2 regions of the Priestia sp. TSO9 genome follow, and region 1 is predicted to be linked to the other one. Evidence: riboswitches for the same ligand, from Rfam matches in the RefSeq annotation. Region 1 holds a riboswitch; the other holds the start of a gene.
What was found. Region 1 has a riboswitch for S-adenosylmethionine ahead of mtnK (S-methyl-5-thioribose kinase). Riboswitches for the same ligand answer to the same signal wherever they lie in the genome.
Positions count from the first base shown of each region.

Region 2: another riboswitch for S-adenosylmethionine. It lies ahead of LJC66_RS06775 (trans-sulfuration enzyme family protein); the one in region 1 lies ahead of mtnK (S-methyl-5-thioribose kinase).

Region 1 is NZ_JAJEKD010000009.1:629,756-637,243, forward strand. It holds gene LJC66_RS05920 (PAS domain S-box protein) at 1-1,923, shown strand, start outside; gene LJC66_RS05925 (methylated-DNA--[protein]-cysteine S-methyltransferase) at 1,942-2,445, shown strand; gene LJC66_RS05930 (hypothetical protein) at 2,446-2,610, opposite strand; gene mtnA (S-methyl-5-thioribose-1-phosphate isomerase) at 2,744-3,802, opposite strand; gene mtnK (S-methyl-5-thioribose kinase) at 3,838-5,010, opposite strand; SAM riboswitch class I at 5,146-5,296, opposite strand; gene LJC66_RS05945 (carbon-nitrogen family hydrolase) at 5,388-6,170, opposite strand; gene LJC66_RS05950 (pyridoxal phosphate-dependent aminotransferase) at 6,283-7,455, shown strand.
Region 2 is NZ_JAJEKD010000009.1:794,124-801,611, forward strand. It holds gene LJC66_RS06760 (CotH kinase family protein) at 1-323, shown strand, start outside; gene LJC66_RS06765 (spore coat protein) at 553-1,581, shown strand; gene LJC66_RS06770 (hypothetical protein) at 1,651-2,313, shown strand; SAM riboswitch class I at 2,480-2,597, shown strand; gene LJC66_RS06775 (trans-sulfuration enzyme family protein) at 2,669-3,814, shown strand; gene LJC66_RS06780 (trans-sulfuration enzyme family protein) at 3,798-4,979, shown strand; gene LJC66_RS06785 (hypothetical protein) at 5,304-5,570, opposite strand; gene LJC66_RS06790 (SIMPL domain-containing protein) at 5,633-6,292, opposite strand; gene putP (sodium/proline symporter PutP) at 6,521-7,488, opposite strand, start outside.

The DNA of each region.
Region 1 (7,488 bases):
GCGTATTATCCAGCACTTTTAGAAGAAAGCTATTTCAAATATGAAGGCGCGATGACGCTTCGAAGCGGCATGATGAAGCATGTTGAATTTACTTCACACAAACATAGTCACATGTCGGGCATTATTGTGTGTACATTTCGAGATATTACGCAGCACAAAATGATGGAAAATGAACGGTTTATTAGCCATCATATGTTTATGGATGTATTTAATGAAGCGGTAGACGGAATTGTCATTTTTGATCGAACGGGTCAGCTTATCGACGCGAACCCTTCATTTTGCGAACGATTAAATTATACAAGAGCACAGCTTCTAACCAAAACATTAGAAGAGCTTGTAGAACCTACTTATCATTATAAGGTGAAAAAATTATGGAGAACTCTGCATCAAGAAGGAAAGACAAGCGGTGAGCTACCGATCAGGCTCGAAAATGGAGACGTTACTTTTTTTGAATTTACCACAACGGCTAATATATACAGTCAATACTATATGTCCATTATGAGAGACGTGACGGAAAAACGGCTGATGGAGCAGCAGCTGTTGAGAAGCGAAAAAAATTTCAGGGCTATTTTTGAAAATGCGATTGAAGCGATCTTGATTTGGAGAGACGATGGTGAAATCTTGAACGCTAATCTTGCTTCTTCGCGTACATTTGAGCTGCCGTTAAACAAATTAATTGGAAGCAATTTGTATACATTTATCGATACAAAAAGCTTTAGTGCGTTAAAGGTGCTCCAAACGTTTCAAACAAAAGGAGAAATTCGCAATCAGCTTCCTTTTTACATGCCAAATGGAGAAATCAAACAGTTGGAATTCACAGGGAAAAAAGGCATTATAGAAGGAGACCATTTAACCATTTTTCGAAACATCAGTGAACGTACAAAAATCGAACAGGAGCTTCGAAATAACGAAGAGAAATTCAGACAGATTTTTAATGGTTCGATCGATGGGTTAGTTTTATGGGACGGCAAGCGAAATATTATTGATGTGAATTCTTCTCTTTGTGATATTCTAGAACTCAGCAAAGAGGAGATTTGTGCACACTCCATGGAGGATTTTATTTCTTCAGCGAATTTAGATGCGGTCATTGAGCATAAAGAAACAATTGAGCAAAAAGGGGAAGCTGAAGGAGAGATTACGTACGTTACGGGGAACGAAAAAGTTAAAAATATTGAATTTTCCACGAAAAAAGATATCTTGCCAGGTCTATATATGACGCTTTTAAGAGACGTAACGGAACGAAATCAAATGCAAGAGCAGATTCGAAAATCGGATACGCTTCAAGTAGTCGGCCAGTTAGCAGCTGGGATTGCGCATGAAATCCGCAACCCAATGACAGCTTTAAAAGGGTTTGTGCAGCTGTTAGAAAGCAGCATTCAAGAAGACCACTCTCTTTATTTTGATATTATTAAATCCGAATTAAAAAGAATTGAAACCATTATTACAGAGTTTCTAGTACTGGCTAAGCCACAGGCCGTAAAGTTTGAAAAGAAAAATCTAGCTGCGGTTGTGAAAGAAACGATTGATTTATTAAATGCTCAAGCGCTTTTAGAAAATATTCAGTTTGAACTAAGTGTGTCCCCTCAGCTGCCAATGGTATACTGCGAGCCGAACCAAATTAAGCAAGTACTAATAAATGTCATTAAAAATGCAATTGAAGTCACGTCAAACGGAGGAAGAATTATTGTTGAAGTTTACTCTACAGAGCCGCACTACGTGACGGTCTCCATTCGAGATCAAGGGGACGGAATGCCCGAAGAGCGCATCAAGCGCTTAGGAGAACCATTTTATACGACAAAAGAAAAAGGAACGGGACTCGGTTTGATGGTCTCATATAAAATTATCGAAGAACATAAAGGGCGAATTGAAGTGGAAAGCAAAATAGGAGAAGGCACAGCTTTTCATGTTATTCTTCCAGCTTAATTAGAAAGGATAAAAAATATGTACTACGGAGAAATGAATTTATTTTCTGATTTGAAAATTTATATTGTAGCCTCGGAAAAAGGGGTTCAACATATTTGGTTTGATAGCGATGATCACAACGAGCAGCTTAAAAAACTTGTCCATGACGAGAATTATCATCATGTGAAAGAAGCAAAGCGACAGCTGCAGGATTATGCTGAAGGGCGCACGTTAACATTTGATTTGCCTTTGGATATAAAAGGAACAGACTTCCAAAAAGAAGTGTGGTTAACGCTTAAAGGTATACCTTATGGACAAACGTGGTCTTATAGTGATGTAGCAGAGTCTGTTAATCGCTCTAAAGCCGTAAGGGCTGTGGGACAAGCGAATCGTCGAAATCCACTGCCTATTATTTTACCTTGTCACCGTGTGATTGGAAAAAATGGAGCTTTAACAGGTTATGCAGGTTCCCAAACTCATATAAAAGAGAAACTATTAATGCTTGAAAGAAATGTAGCAAAAGGCGCTCTGGAGTTAAAATAACTATTCACCGTCCAATTTCCAGCCTTCTCCTTGCACAAAAACACCGTCAATTTGCTGAGGAGAAGGAAGGGAATTTAGTTCTTCATCTTTGGATAAATCGAATAGCTGATAGTGCTGCTTACGATTCAGCGCTTTGTTTTTATCCGTGTTTTGCTCTGAACTCATATTTACTCCCCCTTATTCAAAAAGAATCCCCTATAATATATGTAGAAAAAGAAGAGAGTACTGTTACAATTGTGTTACAAATGCAGGTGAAAACCAGTGCTCAACAAAAAAAGCCGCATAGCAGCGGCTTTTTTTATTGAGCGGATTGCAGCAAAACTTTTTGAATGGATTCCAAAGATGGAGAATGGATAATTCCATGCTCTGTAATAATGGCCGTAATCAGTTCGCTTGGCGTCACATCAAAAGCTGGATTGTATACAGAGATTCCGTCTGGAGCAATTTGCGTATCTCCAATGTGTGTTACTTCTTTAGGTGAACGTTCTTCAATAGGGATGCTGCTGCCGTCTTGAATCGATAAATCAAACGTGGACTGCGGCGCTGCTACGTAAAATGGAATACCGAATGCTTTCGCTAAAAGAGCAAGTCCATATGTTCCAATTTTGTTAGCCGTATCGCCATTTGCTGCAATGCGGTCAGCACCTACAATAATCCCATTAATTCCTTTTGTTTTAATGGTATGAGCGGCCATATTATCCGTAATCAGCGTAACGTCCACTCCCGACTGCTGAAGTTCCCATGCTGTTAAGCGAGAACCTTGAAGAACGGGTCTTGTTTCACAGGCAAATACTTCAAGCGGAATATCGCGCTGCTTAGACAAGTGAAAAGGTGCTAAGGCTGTTCCATAATAAGCTGTAGCAATTGAACCAGCATTACATATTGTCATGATTTTATCTTTCTTTTTAAATAAAGAAAGAGCATGATCTCCAATTCGGTAGCACGTTTCTTCATCTTCTACTTGAATTTGAATAGCTTCATGAACAACTTTTGTTTTAGCTTCATTAACGGACGAAGCGGACTCAGCGCTTTTCGCTACGCGTTCCAATGCCCAAAATAAATTGACGGCAGTAGGGCGTGAACTAGCTAAATACTGTTGATCAAGAGCTAGCTTTTTGTTAAATTCCTTGACTGAATCTGTGTCATAGCTAAGCGCAGAAAGAGCAAGACCAAAAGCCGCCGTAATGCCAATTGCAGGGGCTCCGCGTACTTTCAAGGTAGTGATAGCATCCCATACGTCTTTAATGGTTTGCAGCTTAATATATTCAACTTTGCCAGGAAGCTGCTGCTGATCTAATAAAGTAATATATGATTCATTCCATTCCACTGAGCGCGGAAGTGATAGTGTATTTGTCATGCTGATACCGATCCTTTCATTGTGTACATTATTCGTTATCGAAGTAAATGTTCAAATTCATTTGGTGAAACGTCTTGTTGGTGCAGAAGCAAATAGCGTCCAATTTTTAACGCAGTACGTTTAGTGTTAATTTTTCTTTCCTCTGAAGAAATTTCGTCTAAGTCCGCCACGTGAGCTAAGCCAATTGTACGTCGAATGATTTCACATCCTGCATATCCAACAGCATCTTGCCACGTTTGCGTTAGAATTTCATGTAATAAGCGCTCATCTTTAGCGAAAGGTTCAGTGTTTTCAGAATGCCAAAGCACAGTAAATGTATCTTTAAATACGTTCCATGTGTTCGTAATGTGTGCAAATAACGGTTCGCGATTTGTTTCTCGAGAAAGAGCATTTAAAAACAAATTCGCAACAAATTGTCCTAAATCGAATCCAAACGGACCGTAAAAAGCAAACTCTGGATCAATCACTTTCGTTTCTTGACTGCTAGCAAAGATGCTGCCCGTATGTAAATCACCGTGGATTAGCGTTTGCGCATTTGTTAAAAATTTATATTTTAATTTTGCTGCTTGTAGCTTTACATCACTATCATTCCACAATTCTTCTACATCAGGACGCAACGCTTTTTCGAATTCATTTGTATCAATATCAAAAAAAGGATCTGTAAAAACTAAATCTTCCGTAATATTGCATAAGTCTGGGTTGCTGTACTTAACAACTTCTTCTTTTTTATCCTGAGGCTTTAAGGCGAAATCAGACGTTTTGAACGCAATATGTCCTAAAAAAGAACCGATATGCTGTGAGAGCAGAGGATAACTTTCACCTTGAATAAGTCCGGCGCGAGAAATCGTTAAATGAGACAGGTCTTCCATGACCGTAACAGCAAGCGTTTCATCGTGGTAATAAACAGCGGGCACAAGTTCTGGCGTAAATGCACCAAATTGCTTGAGCGCATTGCTTTCAATTGTGGCACGGTTCAAGGATAGAGGCCAGCTTTCGCCTACAACTTTTGCATAGGGAAGCGCTTGTTTGACGATAATGGATTTATTCGTTTGATCATTTATGATGTGAAAGACGAGATTTAAGTTGCCGTCACCAATTTCACGGGCAGTCAGTGCTTCTGTGGCATCAAAAAGACCTAGCTTTTTCACAAGTTTGATTGCTGAAATTTCTGTTAAAGGCTGATACTTCTCTGTTTTTGTTGTTGACATCGGAATCCCTCCATAGTTTATTAAACTGATTTGTTTACTAAGTTAATAGGTTTAAGAGTATATGGAGGCTTTTATAATTTTAGAAAATATAAAAGCCTCTTTCGTTGGAAAGAGGCTTGATTGTAGTGTTCAAACCTCTTATCTGCCAGAAAGAATTACTTTCTGTTGGAATTAGCACCGTGCCTTTGTAAAACATGTTTTACGGGTGTGATCCATCTTAGGATGGAATGACGGTCGGTTGCTGGGCTTCACAGGGCCAAATCCCTCAGCCAACTCTTGATAAGAGTACGATTACTTATTCAATTTTGATTTGTTTGAATATTTTATGATATCTGGTGAAAATCGTATCATGCAAAAAAACGGCTGTCAATACATAATTAATAAAATTCTGTACGGCGATCTGTAAAGACAGGAATTTGTTTGCGAATTTCTTTTACAAGTTCCAGGTTAACGTCAGCACTTAAAAGTTCTTCGCTATCGCCAGCTTCAGCGATTATTTCTCCCCACGGATCGATGACTAAGGAATGTCCGGCAAATGTGTTATTAGGATCTTGGCCTACACGATTACATGCGATTACGTAGCATTGATTTTCGATTGCACGGCTAATAAGCAGTGCTTTCCAGTGGGCAAGTCTTGGAGCCGGCCACTGAGCGACAACAAACAAGACTTCTGCTCCGCTGCTAGTATGAACCCGAATCCATTCTGGAAAACGAATATCGTAACAAATAACTCCTGCGCATAAAGACTGTTCAAGTGTAAAAAGATTTTTTGCTGTTCCTGCTTCTAAATACAGGTGTTCATCCATTAATTTAAATAAGTGCAGCTTACTGTATTGTGATACTTCACGACCTTTTCGGTCAAAAATATACATCGTATTCGTGACGCCTTGCTCTGTTTTTTTCGCGATCGAACCTGCCACGATATTTACTTCGTTCGTTTTAGCAAACTGAGAGATTAATTGCTTGGCTTGCTGCCCTTCATCATCTGCAATTTCGTCTAGCCGCGTCAAATCATAAGCTGTATCCCATAGCTCAGGAAGCACAAGGATATCAGGGTTTTCTTTCAGGGCTTCCGTCATTTTTTGTTCGATATATTTTCGGTTTTTAGTTGGGTTTCCAAACGCAATATCAAGCTGCAAACACGTAATTTTTACACTCACTTTATCATCCGTCCTTTTTTTAGTAGTTGAAAAAAATGACTTTACAAGTTGAGTATTACAATATATTATTTGTGACTAGAATTTCAAGAATTTTTTGAGAAGGTGTGCGATGATGAAACAATTTGAGCAATCGGAACTATTAAAAAGTTTACCAAAACAATTTTTTGCATCACTTGTAGGCAAGGTAGGAAAAGTAATGGCCCAAGGGCACGACGTTATTAACTTAGGGCAGGGAAATCCTGATCAGCCTACTCCTTCACATATTGTAGAAACACTGCAAAAAGCAAGTGCTAATCCTATGCATCATAAATATTCTCCATTTCGGGGGCACCAGTTTTTAAAAGAGGCCGTTGCGACTTTTTATAAACGAGAATATGGCGTTGATGTGGATCCTGAAAAAGAAGTAGCTATTTTATTTGGCGGAAAGGGTGGACTTGTTGAAATCCCGCAGTGCTTATTAAACCCTGGAGATACGGTGCTGGTTCCGGATCCTGGGTATCCTGATTACTGGTCTGGAGTAGAGCTTGCAAAAGCAAAGATGGAAGTGATGCCGCTCACGGCTGAAAATCATTTTCTACCCGTATACGAAGAGGTAAGTGAACGTGCTAAAGAACAGGCAAAGCTCATGTTTTTAAACTATCCCAATAATCCTACCGGTGCAGTGGCAACGGCAGAATTTTTTGAAGACACCGTGGCGTTTGCTGCCAAGCACGATATTTGTGTGGTACACGACTTTGCCTACGGAGCAATTGGATTTGATGGTAAAAAGCCAATCAGCTTTTTACAGACTCCTGGTGCAAAAGAGACGGGAATTGAAATTTATACTCTTTCTAAAACGTATAACATGGCGGGATGGCGAGTTGGATTTGCTGTAGGAAATGAAAGTGTTGTAGAAGCTATTAATCTTCTTCAAGATCATATGTATGTCAGCCTCTTTGGGGCGGTTCAAGAGGCAGCCGCCGCAGCTCTGTTGGAGTCTCAACAATGTGTAAATGATTTAGTTAAGCGCTATGAATCTAGACGCAATACCTTTATTCAAGGGCTTCGAGAAATTGGTTGGGATGTTACATCTCCAGCGGGCTCCTTTTTTGCATGGCTAAAAGTTCCTGAAGGATATACTTCTGAACAGTTTTCAGATTTACTTCTTGAAAAAGCTCACGTTGTAGTGGCGCCTGGAGTAGGCTTTGGAACATATGGTGAAGGCTATGTGCGCGTAGGACTGCTGACGGATGAAGAGCGCATGAGAGAAGCTGTATCTCGAATAAAAAAATTAGATTTATTTTAAAAACGCATTGACAATCCTTTTTGAGTTGGCTTA
Region 2 (7,488 bases), 160 kb from region 1:
GGGGAAGAGATGTAAATGGAAAAGTAATGGAAGGAGACTATGTCCGCGCACAAGGATTTAATACGCTTACAGCTCGCTTACTGGCGGTGAACAGCATTAAAAAGCGATATATTCAAAAAATGAACAATGTTCTAAATAATCAATTTACAATAGAATACATGAAACCAATCATTTATCAACTGCATGAGTATATTGCTCCTTATGTATTAAAAGATCCTTACGTAAAAGATAACTTGGAGCAATTTTATAAAGAACCCGAATTTATGCTGTCTTTTATAAAAGAACGAACAGCGTATATTGAAAATAACCTTTTGACTCTTTAAAAAGAGATAGATTTATAGGAAATTTATAGGCAACAGTGGATTTTGTTAATAATAGGCAAATGCAGGAAATCAATAGCTGTACATGATACGTATATATACAGTATGAATGACCAATAAGGATAACTAATAAGGAGGAAAAACAATGAGTAACTATTACTATGGCCAAGAACAAGGGCAAAATCAAAATCCGCGCCAAAAATCAAGCGAAAAACGCAGCCAAAATATACAAATGCCTGATAAAGGCTATTCTTCTCACTTCAAACCCCTAAAAGGAAGAGTGGTGACCGTTTATCGTGGAGGACCTGAATCTAAAACAGGTTATTTGGTTGACGTGCAATCAGATTATTTAATCTTAGCAGTGGAAAGCAACAATAACAATAATAACAATAATGGTGAAAATGACAACCAAAACAATCAAAACAACCAAAATAATAATCAACAAGAATATACACTTGTATATTATCACTTAGCGCATGTAAAAAGTATCACTGAAGATACTATGTCAAATTCGGCACAAACGTTTACTGGAATTAGCGCAGAATTAGAATTATATCGAGGGAAAACTTTTGCTACAACTTTATCATTGATGAAAACTAAATATGTGCAGGTTAACCAAGGTGGACCGGAGAAAAAAGCAGGTCAGCTTCTTGATGTCTTAGGTTCATTTGAATCTGCTTATATAGTACTACTCACAGAAGACGACGGTGTCATCTATATTAATACTGAACACGTTAAGAGTGTGAGTGAATATCAAAACAACGATGGAGATCAAACTAATCAATCTGCAAATGAACTCTTAGTGAGCCAAGAACCAGAATATATGAAATCCAAAAGCTTTAACGATCTTTTTGCCCACCTTTCTCATAAATGGGTATCAATCAATAATGGAGGACCTGAAGCTGTAGAGGGCGTGTTAGTACAAAGCCGAAATGGTACATTTACACTTGTGCAGAATAATCAAGTATTACGCTTACAGCCAAGACACGTTAAAACCATTTGTGTAGGAGCAAAAGGGGCTTTTAAACAAAACGATAACAATCAAAATAATGAAGAAACAGAAGAAAATGGAGAGACTGAAGCTGCAAAGTCTACAGAAGAACGTACAGGAAGCCGTACGGGAGAACGTACAGGTGGACGTACAGGACGCCGCACGGGTGGACGCACAGACGATCGTTCTCGAGGACGCCGCACGGGTTCACGCTCTTCAACACCGGCTGAGAAAGTTATTAAAACGAAAAATTATCGTTGGAAAGCATGATGAAATGGAACATAAAAGGTGCTTATAAAGCACCTTTTCTATCATATGGGAAAAAGGAGGAGAATGAGAATGAGTATGAATCATTATATCAATAAAATTGTGGAGTTAGATATTTCAGGTAAAACGACATTTGTTGGCAGACTTATTGATCTTGGATTAGATATTATGGTTTTGTATAATGGACATGATTATTTGTATATTCCTCTTTTACACATGCATGGTTTGCGGGAAGTATCTGAAGAAGACTATACGGTTTTACGTGAAATAGAAGAGAACTTAATAGAAGAAAGTCAGCGAATTTCTTACCGTAATATTTTACAGCAGGCAAAAGGGAAATTTATTGAAATTTATGTAACGGGAGGGAAATCATTGCATGGCTATATTACAAGCGTGCTGAATGATTATCTCGTGTTTTATTCTCCAGTGTATAAAAATGTCTTTGTTTCTCTGCATCATTTGAAATGGCTTACCCCTTACAGCAATGAGTTAACCCCTTATTCTTTAAGTGACAAAGAGCTCCCAGTAAGACCTGCCTCTGCACCTTTTGTCAGAAACTTTGAAGAGCAGCTTAAAAAATATGAAAATCAGCTGGTCGTATTAGATTTAGGGGATCAATCAGAAAAAATTGGCGTACTTAAAGAAGTTTCTAATAATATTGTTGAACTAATTACGGCAAATGGAGAAAGTATGTATTGGAAGTTAGCTCACGTGAAATCTGTGCACTTGCCTTAGAAAAAGAGACCTCGCTTTCGTCTCTTTTTTTATGTGCTTATCAGGACAAGTATATTGAATAAACAAATGAGATGATTTAAATTTTTTAGAAAATTATGTTGACAATAAAGAAAATCTTTATTAAAGTTATTAACAACAAACGTTAACCACCAACAATTATATAGAACTCTTATCAAGAGTGGCGGAGGGACTGGCCCTGCGATGCCCGGCAACCATCAAATGAAACATTCATTTGAACGGTGCTAATTCCTGTGGAACATCAGTATTGTTCTAACAGATGAGAGAAATCGTGTATAAACGAACACTCTTCCATCTGTGAAGAGTGTTTTTTATTTTGAGTTAAGGAGAGAAATAGATGAAAATTGAAACTTTATTAGTTCGTTCAGGAGTAGGTCGTGACCCTTCAACAGGTTCTATTACAACACCCATTTACCAAGCATCAACATTTGCTCATCCTGCTTTAGGGCAAAGTACAGGATTTGACTATGCACGTACGGCAAACCCTACTCGTACAGCATTGGAAGAAGCAATTGCTGCTTTGGAAAAAGGAGAAGTAGGAGTAGCATTCGCTTCAGGAATGGCGGGTGTAATGGCAGTTTTAGCACTATTTAAAAACGGAGATCATTTAATTGTATCAGAGGATTTATACGGAGGAACGTACCGATTACTAAATGAAATCTTTTCAGAGCAAGGAATTACTGTTTCGTACGTCAACACAGCCCATCTCGAACAAGTAAAAGATGCGCTTCGTTCTAATACAAAAGCTTTATTTATTGAAACACCTACGAATCCAATGATGCACGTGACTGATTTGCCAGAAGCAATTGCGTTAGCTAAACAGCATGATTTGCTTACTATCGTTGACAATACCTTCATGTCGCCTTATTATCAGCGTCCTTTAGAGCTTGGAGCAGATATTGTGATACATAGCGCAAGCAAATACATTGGGGGTCATAATGATGTAGTTGCTGGTCTTGTAGTGGCTCGATGTAGTAGCTTAGGAGAGAAAATTCGTTTTTATCAAAATGCAGCGGGGGCAATCTTAGGTCCACAGGACAGCTGGTTGTTATTACGCGGTGTTAAAACGCTAGCGCTTCGTATGGAAAAGCATAATGAAAACGCACTGAAAATTGCAAATTGGCTTACTGCTCATGATCTCGTGGAAAAAGTGTATTACCCTGGTCTTGAAACACATCCAGGCTATGAAATCATGAAGAAACAAGCAACTGGATTTGGAGGCATGATTTCTTTTGCTGTCTCACACCCTGATATCGTGTCAGTACTTTTAGAAAATGTCAAAGTTATTACATTTGCAGAAAGCTTAGGAGGCGTGGAAAGTTTAATGACATTCCCAGCTCGTCAAACACATGCTGATATTCCGGAGGAAATTCGAAATCGTGTCGGAGTAACAAACTGTTTACTGCGATTATCAGTTGGAATTGAGCACGCAGATGATTTAATTAAAGATTTGAAGGAGGCATTTGATGCATACCAACAATAATAAACATAGATTTGGAACGAACTTAATTCATGCAAATACAGGAATTGACGGTCATTTTGGAGCGGTTAACGTACCTATTTATCAGGTATCTACATTTAACCAAGAAGATGAGACGAACAACGGCCGCTATGACTATTCTCGTTCAGGGAATCCAACTCGTGAGGCTTTAGAAAACACCATTGCTCAGCTAGAAAATGGATACGCTGGTTTTGCTTTTTCATCAGGTATGGCTGCTATCTCATCGGTGTTATCTATTTTTGAATCAGGGGATGAAATTTTAGTTTCACATGATACGTACGGCGGGACATATCGTGTATTAACACGATTATTTTCAAAGTTTGGTATCAAAACAACTTTTGTTGATACAACGAAGGTTGAGAAAGTAGAAGAAGCTATCACAAAAGATACGAAGGCCATTTATATCGAAAGCCCTTCAAATCCATTTTTACAGGTAACGGATATTAAAGCAGTAGCAAGTTTGGCGAAGGAGCGCAATCTCCTTACAATTGTGGATAACACGTTTTTAACACCTTATCTACAGCAGCCGATTGACCTTGGTGTAAACATTGTGATTCATAGTGCTACAAAATACATCAGCGGCCACAGTGACGTCATTGGCGGTTTAGTTGTAGTAAGCGATGAAAAGCTAGCAGAAGAAGTAAAGTTTGTACAAAATGCTTTTGGTGCTATCTTGGGACCGCAGGATTGTTTTTTACTGCTTCGAGGAATTAAGACATTAAAAGTTCGTTTAGATCAGCAGTTAAAAACAGCGCTACAGTTTGCAAAATGGCTTGAAGAACAATCTCTAGTGAGCCGTGTATACTACCCGGGCTTAAAAAGTCATCCAGACCACAAACTGATTTCAGAACAAGCAAATGGATACGGAGCTATGATTTCTTTCCAAGTACAGGATGAAAAAGTAGCACGACATATTTTACAAGGAGTCAAATTAGCTTCAATTGGCGTTAGTCTAGGTGCAGTTGAATCCATTCTAACGCATCCTGCAACAATGTCTCATGCAAGTATCCCAAAAGAAGTACGTGAAGAAAAAGGAATTACTGATTCACTCCTTCGCCTTTCAGTAGGGTTAGAGGAATTTGAGGATTTGAAGCAAGACTTTAACGCTGTTTTTCAAAGCTTAGAAGAAAAAGCGTTAATTAAATAAAGAAAAGAGACTGGGACAAAAGTATTCTAGTTAAAGTTAAACAAGAACTATTAATCAAAATTACTGATTAATAGTTCTTGTTTTTTGTTGTTACGGTGAACGTAGGTTTCATCTATTTCGTTGCTTCTAGCGGTTGATTGGAGGGCAAGGCGTAGACTCCTGCGGGAAAAACGGAAGGGATGAGACCACGCAGTAGCACAAGCGACGAGGAGGCTCATAGGCAGCCCGCGGAAAGCGAAGCCTTGCACGGAAATCAACCGCGGTGTCACAAGCGGTTCAGCTCCTTTATCCCATTTGTTCGTCTTTACACTGGATTGATATCCGTTATACACAGCTATCTAAAAGGTTTGTGTATAGGGACGCAAGCGCAACTTTTTCATCAGAGGAAAGACTGCTGTTTAGAATTCTTTTTATGCCAAGGTGATATTTTACATACGGTGTTTGCCGGACGCGTGGATGAGTCATTTCATCTTTTAAATCTTTCATAATGGCTTCGTGAAGCTGATCTTCACTTGTCATGGCTTGTTTAGAAGCGAACGAACGGTTCAACCATAGGGTTTGATAAGCTGCTAGTAAATGTTCAGAAGTCATTGTGCAAAGAGCTCCTTTAGATTAGTTTCTTCATTATAATAATCTATAGTTTACCACAAGTATTAATACGTGTACGTAACTTTTACAGAAGCAGATACAATCAAGGACTGAGCTTGAATAGGGGGAGAGGCTGCTAATAACTTAGGCGAGGAGCCAGATGACTGATAGACAGGTCCTTCTTCGATTAAAATAGGAATTTGGTTAATAGGGAGCTGCAGCGTGTTGGCAATGGTAAAGGCCTTTTCTTTAGCGTTAAGCAAAGCTTTGCTTATCGCTTCTTGTTCATATTTATCATCATTTGTAACGTGGAATTGAAGATCTTGCGCTACGTTGGCTCCGCTTGAAAACGTAGCGTTATAAACATCGCCAGCTTGTTTTACATCTTGTACTCTTACTCTAAATAAGTGCTGTACTTCGTATCCTATAAGAATCGATTTTCCATCGCTGTAATCATATTTAGGATTTATAGTGAACGAAGCTGTTTCAATTTGCTGGTCATTGATTCCAAGTTTTTTTATCTCTTGCAGCAGAGTATTTGAAACAGCTGAATTTTCTTTTAAGGCTTCTTGAACATCTCGGTTTTCCGTGCGCGTTCCAATCGTCATGGAAATTTCATTTGGAATGGCTGAAGCACTTCCTTCACCAGTTACTTTAATTTCTCTATTTTGTGTATCTACGCGCAGTTGCTGTGTAGGTTCATAAGGGAAATAAGAATGTTGCATACCAAAAACCTCCTTTATTGATCTTTAGTATATATATGATAAGAAAAGGAGATTAAAAACAAAAAGAGATTGAGACATAACTAAATCAAACGCTAGAAGCACCTACATACATGAAATCTACATTCACCATACCAATAAAAAAATCCGAACGAATTTGATTCTTCATCAAGAATCAAATTCGTTCGGATCTTCCTTCAACTAACGTACTTTTCTTCAGCTTCTTTTTGTTTATTTCGATTCTTTAATTAATATTTCTTTCATTTCAATGAATTGATTTTGAACATCGTTTGACGGTTTCTTTGTTAGTAAACTTACAATAACAACAGCTAATAAGCTTAAAAAGAACCCAGGAATCATTTCGTAAAGGGCATCTTTCAATGGAGTATTTACCCAAATTAATACTGTAGCAGCACCTACAATCATCCCTGCAAGTGCTCCCCATCGAGTCATACGCTTCCAGTAAAGACTTAGTAAAATAGCAGGACCAAAAGCTGAACCAAATCCAGCCCAAGCATATCCAACCAGCCCTAAAATCGTATCACTAGGTTTTAAAGAAAGCAAAATGCCAATAATTGCAACACCTAAAACCGCAGCTCTTCCAACCGTCACAAGCTCTTTGTCAGAGGCCTTGCGTCGGAAAAATGTTTTATAAAAGTCTTCTGTAACAGAGCTTGCCGTTACAAGCAGCTGAGAAGAAATGGTACTCATAATTGCCGCTAGTAAAGCTGCATATAAGAATCCAGTAATTAACGGATTGAAGAGTATATCCGCAAATTTAATAAAAATAGTTTCAGGATCTGCTAGTTTCATACCTGTTTTTTCTACATATGCAATCCCAACAAGTCCTGTCAGCATAGCACCAATAATAGAAATAATCATCCAGCTCATTCCAATACGACGGGCGGGTTTTAACTCCTTAACAGAAGAGATAGCCATAAAGCGAACGATAATATGAGGCTGTCCGAAATAGCCAAGTCCCCAGGCTAAGAAAGATATAATACCTAAAACGGTCGTACCTTTAAAAATGTCAAGATATGCTGGATTAATGTCCTGTACAATATCTATTGTTGTGTTAACGCCTCCAACATTGGTGAAAGCTACAATAGGTACTAAAACTAAGGCAAGAAACATAATAACACCTTGAACAAAATCTGTTAAACTAACGGCTAAAAATCCACCGAAAAGGGTGTAGGCAA